2 linked regions of the Actinacidiphila yeochonensis CN732 genome follow. The protein of the gene in region 1 interacts with the protein of each later gene in a pairwise test. Links are inferred from orthologs where the notes say so. Each region holds a gene or a part of one and is shown on either strand. Other genes may lie near its edges.

Region 1 (6,744 bases):
CCGGCACCTCGCCGATCACCTTGGCCAGCTCGATGACCGGGATCGGGCAGCGCTTCCCGAGCGCGTCCACCACCAGCCCCGCGGCTTCCTCAGGCCCCTGCCGCCCCTCCGGCCCGTCCGCGGGCGCCGCCGCGCCCGAGCCGGCCGCCGCGGGCGGCCGCGGCTCCGAGGACGGCGCCCCAGCTGCGCCCGCACCCGCGCCACCACCCCCGGCAGCACGTCCAGGAACCGCTCCACCTCGGCCTCCGGGGTGCCCGGCGGCAGCGACACCCGGACGTTGCCCTCGGAGAGCACGCCCATCGCCCGCAGCACATGACTGGGCGTCAGCGTGTCGGAGGTGCAGGAGGAGCCGGACGACACGGAGAACCCCGCCTGGTCCAGCCCGGTCAGCAGCGCCTCGCCGTCCACGTACAGGCAGGAGAACGTCACCAGGTGCGGCAGCCGCAGCCGGCCGTGCCCGACCACCTCCGCGTCCGGCACCAGCTCCGGCACCCGGGCCCGGATGCGGTCGACCAGCGCCGCGAGCCGCCGCCCCTCCGCCTCGGCCCGCTCCCGTACCGCGCGCAGCGACACGGCCGCGGCCACCACCGCCGGCAGGTTCGGGAACCCCGGGGCCCGGCCCGACTCCCGTTCGTCCGGCGGCTCCTGCGCCGCGTACCGGGTGCCCTTGCGCACCGCCAGCAGCCCCACCCCCGGCGGACCGCCCCACTTGTGCGCGCTCGCCGCCAGCAGCGACCACGGCCCCTCCACCGGCCCCCAGGCCAGCGACTGCGCCGCGTCCACCAGCAGCGGCACCCCCGCGGCTCGGCACGCTGCGGCCACCTCGGCGACCGGCTGCACCGTCCCCACCTCGTGGTTGGCCGACTGGAGCGCGGCCAGGGCGGTGTCCGGGGTCAGCGCGGCGGCGAACTCCGCGGCGTCCACCCGCCCCTCCCGGTCGACGCCCACCAACTCCACCCGCCCCTGCGGCACCGCCTCGGCGGCGTGCAGCACCGCCGAGTGCTCCACCGCCGACAGCACCAGCCGGTGGCCGGCCCGGCGCCGCCCCGCCGCCGCCCCGGCCACCGCCGAATGGAGGGCGCGGGTCCCCGAAGGAGTGAAAGTCAACTCGTCCGGCCGGCAGCCCACCGCGTCCGCGGCGGCCTCCCGGGCGGCGTCCAGCAGCATCCGCGCGCGCCGCCCCTCGCGGTAGAGGCGGGCCGGGTCGGCCCACCCCTCGTCCAGCGCGGCGACCAGCGCCTCACGGGCCACCGGGTGCAGGGGAGCGGCCGAAGCCGCGTCGAAATAGGCCACGTCGGCACCGTACCCCGCGCCTCGGGCGGCCCCGCGCGGGCGGTGCGCGCCACCCCGGTACCGGGTGCGGGCGGCGTGTCAGAACGCCCCCGGAGCGCGTGATTCCACCCCTTCGGAGTGAGCCCCGGCGCGTTGGCCCCCCTCCCCGCGAGACGCGGAATAGCGTCCAGTAGGGTTTGTGCCGCATAAACATCCACACTTATTTGCCCGCGCCTGGGGCAGACCGACCAGACAGATACACGGCCGGAACACCCGGTGGCGCGGACGAGACTCTCGGGAAGGCGCTACGTGAGTCCCAACGGCTCCGACCTCCCCCACGGCCAGAAGGGCGTGGGAGGCACTCCCATGCCTCGGCGCCCGATGCGGCGATGGCTGCCGCGGGCGCTGGCCGCGGGCCTGGTCCTGGTAACCGCCACAGGTTGCTCGTACAAGGACTACCCCCGCCTCGGCATGCCCAGCCCGGCCACGGAACAGGCACCCCGCATCCTCTCCCTCTGGCAGGGTTCGTGGGCCGCCGCACTCGTGACCGGCATCCTTGTCTGGGGCCTGATCCTGTGGAGCGTGATCTTCCACCGGCGCAGCCGGACCAAGGTCGAGGTCCCTCCGCAGACGCGGTACAACATGCCCCTTGAGGCGCTGTACACGGTCGTTCCGATCGTCATCGTCGCGGTGCTCTTCTACTTCACCGCCCGTGACGAGTCCAAGCTGCTCGACACCTCCAAGAAGCCGCAGCACGTGGTCAACGTGGTCGGCTTCCAGTGGAGCTGGGGATTCAACTACGTCGAGAACGTGGACGGCGACTCCGCCACCGGTGCCACGGTGCCGAAGGAACTGTCGGAGATCCCGACCAACAAGCTGGACTTCACGCCGGGCGACGAGGGCGTCTACGACGTCGGCACCGCCGCCAGCAAGGACCCGGACACCGGCCTGCCCGGCCCGACCCTCTGGCTGCCCGAGGGTCAGTCGGTGCGCTTCGTGCTCACCTCCCGCGATGTCATCCACTCCTTCTGGATCGTGCCGTTCCTGATGAAGATGGACGTCATCCCGGGGCACACCAACGACTTCCAGGTCACCCCGAACAAGCTGGGCGACTTCAAGGGCAAGTGCGCTGAGCTGTGCGGTGTCGACCACTCGCGCATGCTCTTCAACGTCAAGGTGGTCACGCCGGCGCAGTACCAGCAGCACCTCAAGGACCTGGCGGCCAAGGGTCAGACCGGCTACCTGCCGGCGGGCATTGCCACCACGGGCAACGCGAAGAACTCGGAGCCCAAGACCACATGAGCATTCTCAACGAACCTCAGCCGGCGCCGGCTGACGACTCCTACGAGGACGAGATCCCGGCACGCACCAGGAAGCCGGGCTCGGTCGCGGTGTCGTGGCTCACCACCACGGACCACAAGACCATCGGCACGCTGTACCTGGTCACCTCGTTCGCCTTCTTCCTCATCGGCGGCGTCATGGCGCTGCTGATGCGCGCCGAGCTCGCCCGCCCCGGGAACCAGTTCCTGTCGAACGAGCAGTTCAACCAGGCGTTCACGATGCACGGCACCGTGATGCTCCTGATGTTCGCGACCCCGCTCTTCGCGGGCTTCACGAACTGGATCATGCCGCTGCAGATCGGCGCGCCCGACGTGGCGTTCCCGCGGCTGAACATGTTCGCCTACTGGCTCTACCTGTTCGGCTCGCTGATCGCCGTCGGCGGCTTCCTCACCCCGCAGGGCGCGGCGGACTTCGGCTGGTTCGCCTACTCCCCGCTGTCCAGCGCGGTGAACTCGCCGAGCGTCGGCGCCGACATGTGGATCATGGGTCTGGCGCTGTCCGGCTTCGGCACGATCCTCGGCGCGGTCAACTTCATCACCACGATCATCTGCATGCGCGCACCCGGCATGACGATGTTCCGGATGCCGATCTTCTGCTGGAACGTGCTGCTGACCGCCGTCCTGGTGCTGCTCGCCTTCCCGGTGCTGGCCGCCGCGCTGCTGTGCCTGGAGGCCGACCGGAAATTCGGGGCACACGTCTTCGACGCGGCCAACGGAGGGGCGCTGCTATGGCAGCACCTGTTCTGGTTCTTCGGCCATCCCGAGGTGTACATCATCGCGCTGCCGTTCTTCGGCATCATTTCCGAGGTCATCCCGGTCTTCTCGCGCAAGCCGATGTTCGGCTACGTCGGCCTGGTGGCCGCGACCATCTCCATCGCCGGCCTTTCGGTGACGGTGTGGGCGCACCACATGTACGTCACCGGCGGTGTGCTGCTGCCGTTCTTCTCCTTCATGACCTTCCTGATCGCGGTACCGACCGGTGTGAAGTTCTTCAACTGGATCGGCACCATGTGGAAGGGAAGTCTGAGTTTCGAGACCCCGATGCTGTGGGCGATCGGATTCCTGATCACCTTCACCTTCGGCGGTCTGACCGGTGTCATCCTCGCCGCGCCGCCGCTGGACTTCCACGTCTCCGACTCCTACTTCGTGGTGGCCCACTTCCACTACGTGGTGTTCGGCACCGTGGTGTTCGCGATGTTCGCGGGATTCCACTTCTGGTGGCCGAAGATGACCGGCAAGATGCTCGACGAGCGGCTCGGGAAGATCACCTTCTGGACGCTGTTCATCGGCTTCCACGGCACCTTCCTGGTCCAGCACTGGCTCGGCGTCGAGGGCATGCCCCGCCGCTACGCCGACTACCTGGCGGCCGACGGCTTCACCACGCTGAACACGGTGTCGACGATCAGCTCCTTCCTGCTCGGCCTGTCGATCCTGCCGTTCCTCTACAACGTGTGGAAGACGGCCAAGTACGGCAAGAAGGTCGAGGTCGACGACCCGTGGGGCTACGGCCGCTCGCTGGAGTGGGCGACCTCCTGCCCGCCGCCGCGGCACAACTTCCTCACGCTGCCGCGTATCCGCTCTGAATCCCCGGCCTTCGACCTGCACCACCCGGAGATCGCGGCGATCGACGCGCTGGCCGCCGCTGGTGCCACCACCGCGCCGATCACCGGTGCCGACGATGTGGAGGGCCGGTCGTGAAGGTCCAGGGCAAGATGTTCATCGGACTCGCCGTCTTCATCCTGGTGATGGCGATCGTCTACGGCCTGTGGTCCCATGAGGCGGCCGGTACCACGGCGCTCTTCCTGGCCTTCGCCCTGTGCACCATGATCGGCTTCTACCTCGCGTTCACCGCGCGGCGGGCCGACACCGGCGCCCAGGACCGGGAGGACGCCGACATCGCCGACGACGCCGGCGAGCTGGGCTTCTTCAGCCCGCACAGCTGGCAGCCGCTCTCCCTGGCGATCGGTGGCAGCCTCGCGTTCCTCGGCATCATCTTCGGCTGGTGGCTGATGTTCTTCGCGCTGCCGGTGATCCTGTTCGGCGTGTACGGCTGGGTCTTCGAGTACTACCGAGGCGAGGACCGTACGCAGTGATCCGGCGCCGCGGCGCCCCCGGCAGGGGGCCCGTGGCCGGTCGGAGAGCGACCCCGGGCGGGCCCGGACACCTTCCAACGGTGTCCGGGCCCGCCCTTTCGGCTGCCCGGCGGCGCCGCCCGGCAGCCCTCTGCCAGTGGCCCGACAGCTGCCGGCCGGCCGCTCGCGGACCCCTTGCCAGTGGCCCAACGCCCGCCCCGCGGCCTCGCCAGCCGGCCGCCAGCCGGCCGCTCGTCAGCCGCCGGCCGGCGGCCCGCCGCCCGCCCGGCCGAGGCCGCGACGGGCTCACCGTTTTGCAGGCGTCCACCGCGCGGGAAGGCGGTGCCGTTCTTAGCGTGAACGCATGAACCACCTCTGCGAACGCTCCCGCCCCCTGCGCCTCATACGCCTGCGCCACGTACTGATCGCCGCCCCCCTGGCGGCGAGCCTCGCTGCCTGCGGCGGCAACGGCAACCCGCTGGCCGACAAGCCGCACACCGCCTCCGCGAAGGTCACCTTCACCGCCGTCAGCGGCGGGAAGGCGGACCCGGCCAAGCCGTTGACGGTCTCCGTCAAGGACGGCTCCCAGATCACCGACGTCACCGCGACCGACGCCACCGGCCGGTACGTCAGCGGCCAGCTCAGCGCCGACGGCAAGAGCTGGCGCTCCACCAGCCCGCTCGCGGCAGGCGCCCATTACACCGTCCGGGTGAGCACCGAGGACAACGGCGGCCACCCCGGCCGCAAGACCCTCAGCTTCGACACCACCGGCGCCTCCGCCGGCTTCCACGTCACCTTCGGCCCCGACGCCGGCACCTACGGCGTCGGAGAGCCCATCGTCGCGACGCTGAGCGCCCCCGTGAAGGACCAGGCCAGCCGGGCCGTCGTGGAGTCCCACCTCCAGGTCGGCAGCGCCCCGCAGGCCGACGCCGGCTCCTGGTACTGGGTCGACGACCGCACCCTGCACTACCGGCCCAAGACCTACTGGCCGGCGCACGCCGCCATCACCGCCCGCAGCACCCTCAGCGGGGTGCGGGTCGGCAAGAACCTCTACGGCGGCGTGGACAAGCCGCTGACCATCCACACCGGCGACCGCGTCGAGGCGCTCACCGACGCCTCCACCGACCAGATGACGTTCAAGGACGACGGCAAGGTGGTGCGCACCATCCCCGTCACCACCGGGAAGCCGGGCTTCGACACCCGCAACGGCATCAAGGTGGTGCTGGACAAGGAGTCGTTCGTCCAGATGAAGAGCTCCACCGTCGGCATCGCCGCGGGCAGCTCCGACTCCTACGACCTGCCCGTCTACTGGGCCACCCGGGTGACATGGAGCGGTGAATACGTGCACGCCGCGCCGTGGTCGGTCGGCTCCCAGGGCTACGCCAACGTCAGCCACGGCTGCACCGGCATGAGCACCGACGACGCGCACTGGTTCTTCGACCACGTGCAGCTCGGCGACGTCGTCCAGGTCGTCAACAGCCAGGGCCCGATGATGACCCCGTTCGACAACGGCTTCGGCGACTGGAACCTCAGCTGGGCCGACTGGCAGAAGGGCAGCGCGCTGCACGGCGGCGGCTCCTCGGGCAGCACCTCCGGCGGCGGCTCGGGCAGCACCTCGGGCGGCTCCTCGCAGGACCAGACCACCCCGGTCGACAGCGACCCCGGCGACTCCGCGCGCCTCAGCCCCCAGACGGCGTAACCACCGAAGCGGCCTGTGGCGCGACGGCCGCACGGGGTCACGGGTGCGGCGCAGGGCGGACGACCCCCACGCGGACGTACCGCGAAGACGAACGGACGCACCCGTACGGGTGACAACGGGCGCCCACGCAGGCAGCGTGGGCGCCCGGACGGGGGAGTACGTCAGCGGTGGGCGACGGCCCCGGACTCGGGGGCCACACGGCGGCGCAGGAGGATCGCCAGGGTGTCGCTGAGGGCCACCGGGTCGACGGGGTGGGTGACCGCGGCGTCCGCCCGGCTCCACGTGGCCAGCCAGGAGTCCTGCGGGCGCCCGATCAGGACCAGCACCGGCGGGCAGTTGAAGACCTCGTCCTTCACCTGGC
Region 2 (6,548 bases), on another replicon or contig:
CGTGCCTCGACGTGTCCGACGTCGCCGCGCAGCCAGTCGAAGACGTCGCCCTCCGCCACCCGCACCCTCGGGTCGTCGAAGGCGTGGCCGTTGAGCGCGGCGAGCCCCGGGTCGGTGCGCCCGAGCCGGGCCACCGCGGGATCGCCGGGCACCACGGTGACCGTGCGGACGCCGCGGTGGCGCAGCACCTCGCGCAGCTCCAGCCCGTCGCCCCCGCCCAGCAGCAGCACCCGGCCGTGCGGGCCGGCCAGCGCGGGATCGGCGAGCGCCTGGCGGACCGGCGAGCCGTCCGCACCGCAGACCACGAGGGCGCCGTCGACGTAGAGCCGCAGCGCGGCGGCGTCCGGCGCGTCCCGCCCGCCCGGGGCACCCTCGCCGCCGGTGAGCACGATCTCCTCGGCCCCCGCCTGCTCCGCCACCCGCACCCGCCCCCCGTACATGGCGTTGCGGGCGACCCGCTCGAAGGGTGAGGCGCCGAGCGCGGCGCAGGCCAGGACGGCCAGCACGCCGACGTTGGCGGCCAGCAGCCAGGCACGGGCCCGCCGCGACAGGTCGCCGCGGAAGAGCCACAGCACGGTGGCGCCGCCCGCCACCGCGTTCACGCCGCCGGTGGCCAGCGCCCCGGTCAACTGGCCGAGGCGGGGCAGCAGCAGGAACGAGAAGGCCAGGCCGCCGATGAGCGCGCCCACGTAGTCGGCGGCGAAGAGGTCGGCGACCGCGCCGCCCGCGTCCTGCCGGCGGATGCGCTGCACCAGCGTCATCAGCAGCGGCACCTCGGCGCCGATGAGCACGCCGATCGCGAAGGAGCAGCAGATCATGGCCGGCCGGGCCTGGCCGGACCAGGCGAAGACCGCGTACAGGGCCATCACCGACAGGCCGCCGACCAGCGCGAGGGCGGACTCGACAGCCACGAACGCGGCCGCCGGGCGGCCCCGCAGCCGCTTGGCCAGCAGCGAGCCGCAGCCCATCGCGAAGACCATCACCGACAGCACCAGCGACGCCTGTGTGACGGAATCGCCCACCAGGTAGGAGGCGAGGGCGACCAGTTCGAGCTCGTAGACGAGGCCGCACGCCGCGCAGACGAAGACCGCCGCGAGCACCACCGCCCGCGCCGTACGGGCGGGAAGGGGGAGCGGTAAGGAGAGGAATCGGGTTGCCGGCGGCCGGCCGCACTGGTCGAGCATGCTGGCACGCTATGTGACGAATGCGTCGCGAACCGTCACCCACACGGGTGCAATCGACGGCGTTCGACGGGGGCGCGGCAGCACCCAGGGGTCACTGACACCGCCCGCACCCCCCACGAACGGGGGCACACGCCGAACCCGCGGCGCACCCCCACTCGCTCTGACCTGACAGAACGTCACGTCATGCCGCACCACTGCCATCTCACTGACCGTCAGATATGCGTGCGGGGCCGCCGCGAGTCGGTCAGCTCGCGACACTGACCCGGGTACGGGTCGCCACCAGCCGCCCCTCCTGCGGGTAGGCGTGCCAGGTCCGCCAGGCCACGCCGCCCTCCGAACACCGCACCAGCATCGCCGTGAACGCGTTCGGGTCGCCAGGGAAGGTGCCGGCCAGCCCGTGCGGGTGGTCGGCGACCAGCGCCAGCAGCTCCTGGGCACGTCCGGTGAACGAGGCGGCGGAGAGCTCCTCGACGCGGGCGGAGAACTCGTACTCCCAGGGCCCGACCTGGCGGGCCACGCCCAGGGGCAGCGGTGCCTGCCTGCCCGGAAGGCAGGCCACCGTCTCCGAGCACCCGCCCTGCCCGGCCTCGACGAGTACCTGGTGGGAGGCGCCGAGCAGCCTTAACTCCACCTCCGCCCGCAGCCCGCCGGCGTCGCCGACCCGCACGCCGAGCACGGCGAGGGCCGGGAGCGCGTCCTTGCCCAGGCACCAGGCGAGGTCGCCGGCCCGGGTGTCGGTGTACGCGGTCTCAAGGGTGGTGAGCATGGGGTGAGTCAGCTCCGCAGGCACGCTGGGGACCACCCGACGGCGCGGTGAGGAGACCTGCCGCCCCCGCCGTCGGGAGGCGGAGGTGCGGTGGTTCACGCCGACACGGGTGTGGGGGATCGGAAGAGATCCGGAAGGTTTCGAGACGGGACCTGGAGGCCCCGAGGTCAACGCTCGCACGGATCTGGCCCCCGGTTCAGCGTTTTTACTCGTCTGTGCGTACATTCCATCCCTTGGGGGGCTTACGGGTTCAGGTGTTCCGATATGACAACCGGCTTCCCGTATGACAACCGGCCGCCTCAGGGCTCGGACCGCCCTGCCCGACCACATCGCCCGACCGCCCTGCCGCGCCGCCGGACCGCTGGGCTGCTGGGCTGCTGGGCTGCTGGGCTGCTGGACTGCTGGACTGCTGGACCACTTCACCGCCCCGCCGCGACGCCGCGACGCCGTCGGCCGTCCGTTGGACGTCGGGCGTGGAGCCGATGCGGAAGGATGTCCCCGACGGAGCGGACGCGTGCGAGGGGCGGGACGGTGGCCATGGAGGACAGGGACGGCAGGGGGTTGCTGAACCGCAGGCTGGACGGGCTCGGGACGACGATCTTCGCGGAGATGTCGGCGCTCGCGGTGGCGACCGGTGCGATCAACCTCGGCCAGGGCTTCCCCGACACCGACGGCCCCGAGGCGGTCCGCGAGGCCGCGGTCCGGGCGCTGCGCGACGGACGCGGCAACCAGTACCCGCCGGGGCCGGGCGTCCCCGAGCTGCGGAACGCGATCGCCGACCACCAACACCGCTTCTACGGCGTGGACGTCGACCCCGACACCGAGGTGCTGGTCACCGCAGGCGCGACCGAGGCCATCGCCGCGGCCATGCTCGCCCTGCTCGAACCCGGCGACGAGGTCATCGCGTTCGAGCCCTTCTACGACTCCTACGCCGCGTGCGTCGCCATGGCCGGCGCCGTCCGTGTCCCGCTCACCCTCCGCGCCCCCGACTTCCGCCCCGACCTGGACCGCCTGCGGTCCCTCGTCACCCCGCGCACCCGCCTGCTGCTGCTCAACTCCCCCCACAACCCGACCGGTATGGTCCTTACCCGCGACGAGGCGGCGGCCATCGCCGAACTCGCCGTCGAACGCGACCTCCTGGTCGTCACCGACGAGGTCTACGAGCACCTGGTCTTCGACGGCGAGCACATCCCGCTCGCCTCCCTCCCGGGCATGCGCGAGCGCACCGTCTCCATCTCCTCGGCCGGCAAGACCTTCTCCTTCACCGGCTGGAAGGTCGGCTGGGTCAAGCCGTTTTCACCCACCTATTGGACGCTGGCCGCGTAGGCGTGCTGCCGCGCGTCGGTCAGGATGGTCCCTGGACGATCGGTACCCGGGTTGAGGACGGTGGAGAGATGAGCGGCAGGCCACTGCTGAACCGCAGGCTGGACGGGCTCGGGACGACGATCTTCGCGGAGATGTCGGCGCTTGCGCTGGCGACCGGTGCGATCAACCTGGGCCAGGGCTTCCCCGACACGGACGGGCCGGAGGCGATCCGGGAGGCGGCCGTGCGGGCGCTCCGGGACGGCCGCGGAAACCAGTACCCGCCGGGCATGGGCGTTCCGGAGTTGCGTGCCGCTATTGTCGACCACCAGCGCCGCTTCTACGGGTTGGACTTTGACCCGAACAGCGAGGTGCTGGTCACCGCCGGGGCGACCGAGGCGATCGCGGCGGCGATGCTGGCGCTGCTGGAGCCGGGTGACGAGGTGATCGCGTTCGAGCCGTTCTACGACTCGTACGCCGCGAGCATCGCAATGGCCGGCGGAGTACGGATCCCGCTTACGCTGCGTGCCCCGGACTTCCGCCCCGATCTCGACGCCCTCCGTTCCGTGGTCACTCCCCGCACCCGCCTTCTACTCCTCAACTCTCCCCATAACCCCACGGGCATGGTCCTCACCCGCGCCGAGCTGACGTCCATCGCCGAGCTGGCCGTGGAGCACGACCTCATCGTGGTCACCGACGAGGTCTACGAACACCTGGTCTTCGACGGCGAGCACATCCCCCTGATCTCGCTACCTGGCATGCACGACCGCACGGTCTCCATCTCCTCAGCGGGGAAGACCTTCTCATTCACGGGTTGGAAGGTTGGCTGGGTTACCGGATCCGCCCCCCTCGTCGCAGCCGTCCGCGCCACGAAGCAGTTCCTCACCTACGTCGCCTCGGGCCCCTTCCAGTACGCCATCGCGGAGGCCCTCCGCCTCCCGGACGCGTACTTCACCGCCTTCCGCGACGACCTCCAGACGAAGCGCGACCTCCTTGCCGACGGCCTCACCACCGCCGGCTTCGAGGTCTACCGCCCCCAGGGCACATACTTCATCACGACGGACATCGCCGCCCTCGGCGAGAAGGACGCCCTGGCCTTCTGCCGCTCGCTCCCCGAACGCTGTGGTGTGGTCGCCGTCCCCAACTCCGTCTTCTACGACGACCCCGACGCCGGCCGCACCCAGGTCCGCTTCGCCTTCTGCAAGAAGCAAGACGTTCTCCAGAAAGCCGCCAGCCGCTTGCTGCGCTTGTCACCCTGAACTTGCGCCTCCGGCCGAATGCGGTCGCGACCAAGATCGTTAGCCGAACGCTCAGTATTGTGGCCGGTCAGAGCATTGCACCGAGTGGGTCCGTCGTTGCCTCACGGGGGCTCCGGGAGCGAGTCGGTTCCCATACGGTCCCCAGCGATGCCTGGGAGCCCAGCACCGGAACAGCTCACCTCAGAGCTGGATGCCACGGAGGAGCGAGGCGGGGGCGGGACCCACATCTGAACCATAAGACGCTGATCGCTAGCTCTGGCAAAGTGGTCATCACTGCCAGTCGATTCTCGTGAGGAACTCTGTGAGCACGCTCGGTCGCTTCATCTGGTCGATCGCTGACCAGCTTCGAGGCCCCTATCGGCCCAATCAGTACGGGACAGTGATCCTCCCGTTCACCATCCTGCGGCGACTCGACTGCGTGCTCGAGCCAAACCGAGCCGCGGTACGGGAACTGGCTACGCGGTACGAGAACCCGAACCGGCTCAAGGTCGAGGTCAAGAAGCTCACGGGACGGCAGTTCTACAACACCTCCAACTACGGCTTCGCGAACCTGCTGGCCGACGCGGACGGGCTGGCGGACAACCTCGCCGACTACATCGACCGGTTCTCCGCCGACGTGGACGTGTTCGAGTACTTCGACTTCAAGAAGGAGATCCTGGCCCTGGAGAAGGCTGGACTCCTGCGCGAGATCGTCCAGTCCTTCAGCGGTGTCGACCTTCATCCCGACGTGGTGTCCAACTCGGACATGGGCGACGCGTTCGAGTACATCATCCGCAAGTTCAACGAGGCCGCGAATGAGACCTCCGGAGACCACTACACGCCGCGCGACGCGATCCGGCTGCTGGTGGACCTGCTCTTCACGGAGAAGGACGTCGAGGAGGAGGCCAGCCGCCCCGAGGGCGCCATTGTGAGGTCACTCTACGACCCCACCGCTGGCACTGGCGGCATGCTCTCCCTGGCCGAAGAGCACCTGCTCGCGCAGAACCCTGGGGCCAGGCTGACTTTGTACGGCCAGGAGTACAACCCACAGTCGTACGCCATTTGCAAGTCTGACCTGCTCGCCAAGGGCCACGACACGACGAACATCGCCTTCGGGAACACCCTCACTGAGGACGCCTTCAAGACCCGCCAGTTCGACTACTGCATGTCCAACCCGCCCTACGGAGTGGACTGGAAGCAGTACGCCAAGGCGGTCAAAACAGAGCGCGACGCTGCTGGCCCCTACGGCCGCTTCGCACCGGGCCTCCCCGCAACCTCCGACGGCCAGATGCTCTTCCTGCTGCACCTGGCCCACAAGATGCGCGCCCCGGAGGACGGCGGCGGTCGCGTCGGCATCGTCATGAACGGCTCGCCCCTGTTCAACGGTGCCGCTGAGTCCGGTCCCTCCAACATCCGCCGGTGGCTAATCGAGCGTGACCTGGTCGAGGCGATCGTCGCACTGCCGACCAACATGTTCTTCAACACCGGCATCGCCACATACATCTGGATCCTCGACAACACCAAGCACCCCGACCGCCAGGGCAAGGTCCAGCTCATCGACGGCACGTCGTTCTGGACCAAGATGCGCAAGAACCTCGGAGCCAAGGGGCGCGAGATCAGTGACGCCGACCGCGCCGAGGTCGTGCAGTTGTACGCCGACTTCGAGGCTGCCGACCCTGACTTCTCCAAGGTTCTGCGCAACGACGATTTCGGCTACTGGACAGTCACTGTCGAACGCCCCCTGCTCGACGAGGAGGGTAACCCTGTCGTCGACCGCAAGGGCGCCCCGAAGTCCGACTCGAAGAAGCGTGACACTGAGAACGTGCCCTTCACCTACGGCGGCTCGACTGCTGGCGCGGAAGGGATGCGCGAGGTCGTCCAGGCGTACTTCAACGCGGAGGTGAAGCCGCACGTTCCGGACGCCTGGGTCGACTGGTCCAAGACCAAGACCGGATACGAGATCCCCTTCACTCGCCACTTCTACAGGTACAGCCCTCCTCGCCCTCTCGCTGAGATTGACGCTGACCTGGAGAAGCAGGTCGCCAAAATCCTTGACCT

What was found.
Region 2: the proteins of ctaD (region 1) and BS72_RS17845 interact in binary tests that used the Escherichia coli proteins (3 or more experiments, as listed by UniProt). The link is inferred for Actinacidiphila yeochonensis CN732 from one-to-one orthologs.

What each region holds. Positions count from the first base shown.
Region 1 is NZ_JQNR01000003.1:367,266-374,009, reverse strand. What follows is about bases 1,941-4,940. They hold ctaD (aa3-type cytochrome oxidase subunit I), read left to right. Parts: upstream 1,941-2,570; coding sequence 2,571-4,310; downstream 4,311-4,940. Other genes in these bases: BS72_RS03220 (cytochrome c oxidase subunit 4), read left to right, coding at 4,307-4,705; ctaC (aa3-type cytochrome oxidase subunit II), read left to right, coding at 1,941-2,574. Outside these bases: more of ctaC, read left to right, coding at 1,582-1,940; BS72_RS03215 (L,D-transpeptidase), read left to right, coding at 5,049-6,383; BS72_RS03210 (response regulator transcription factor), read right to left, coding at 6,545-6,744. UniProt on the Escherichia coli protein: Cytochrome bo(3) ubiquinol oxidase is the terminal enzyme in the aerobic respiratory chain of E.coli that predominates when cells are grown at high aeration.
Region 2 is NZ_JQNR01000005.1:1,417,909-1,424,456, reverse strand. Bases 2,624-5,427 are described here. They hold BS72_RS17845 (pyridoxal phosphate-dependent aminotransferase), read left to right. Parts: upstream 2,624-3,344; coding sequence 3,345-4,511; downstream 4,512-5,427. Other genes in these bases: BS72_RS17840 (HsdM family class I SAM-dependent methyltransferase), read left to right, coding at 4,813-5,427. Outside these bases: BS72_RS17860 (polyamine aminopropyltransferase), read right to left, coding at 1-1,184; BS72_RS17855 (DUF2617 family protein), read right to left, coding at 1,429-1,950; more of BS72_RS17840, read left to right, coding at 5,428-6,548. UniProt on the Escherichia coli protein: Shows aminotransferase activity with methionine and histidine as substrates, and to a lesser extent also with phenylalanine.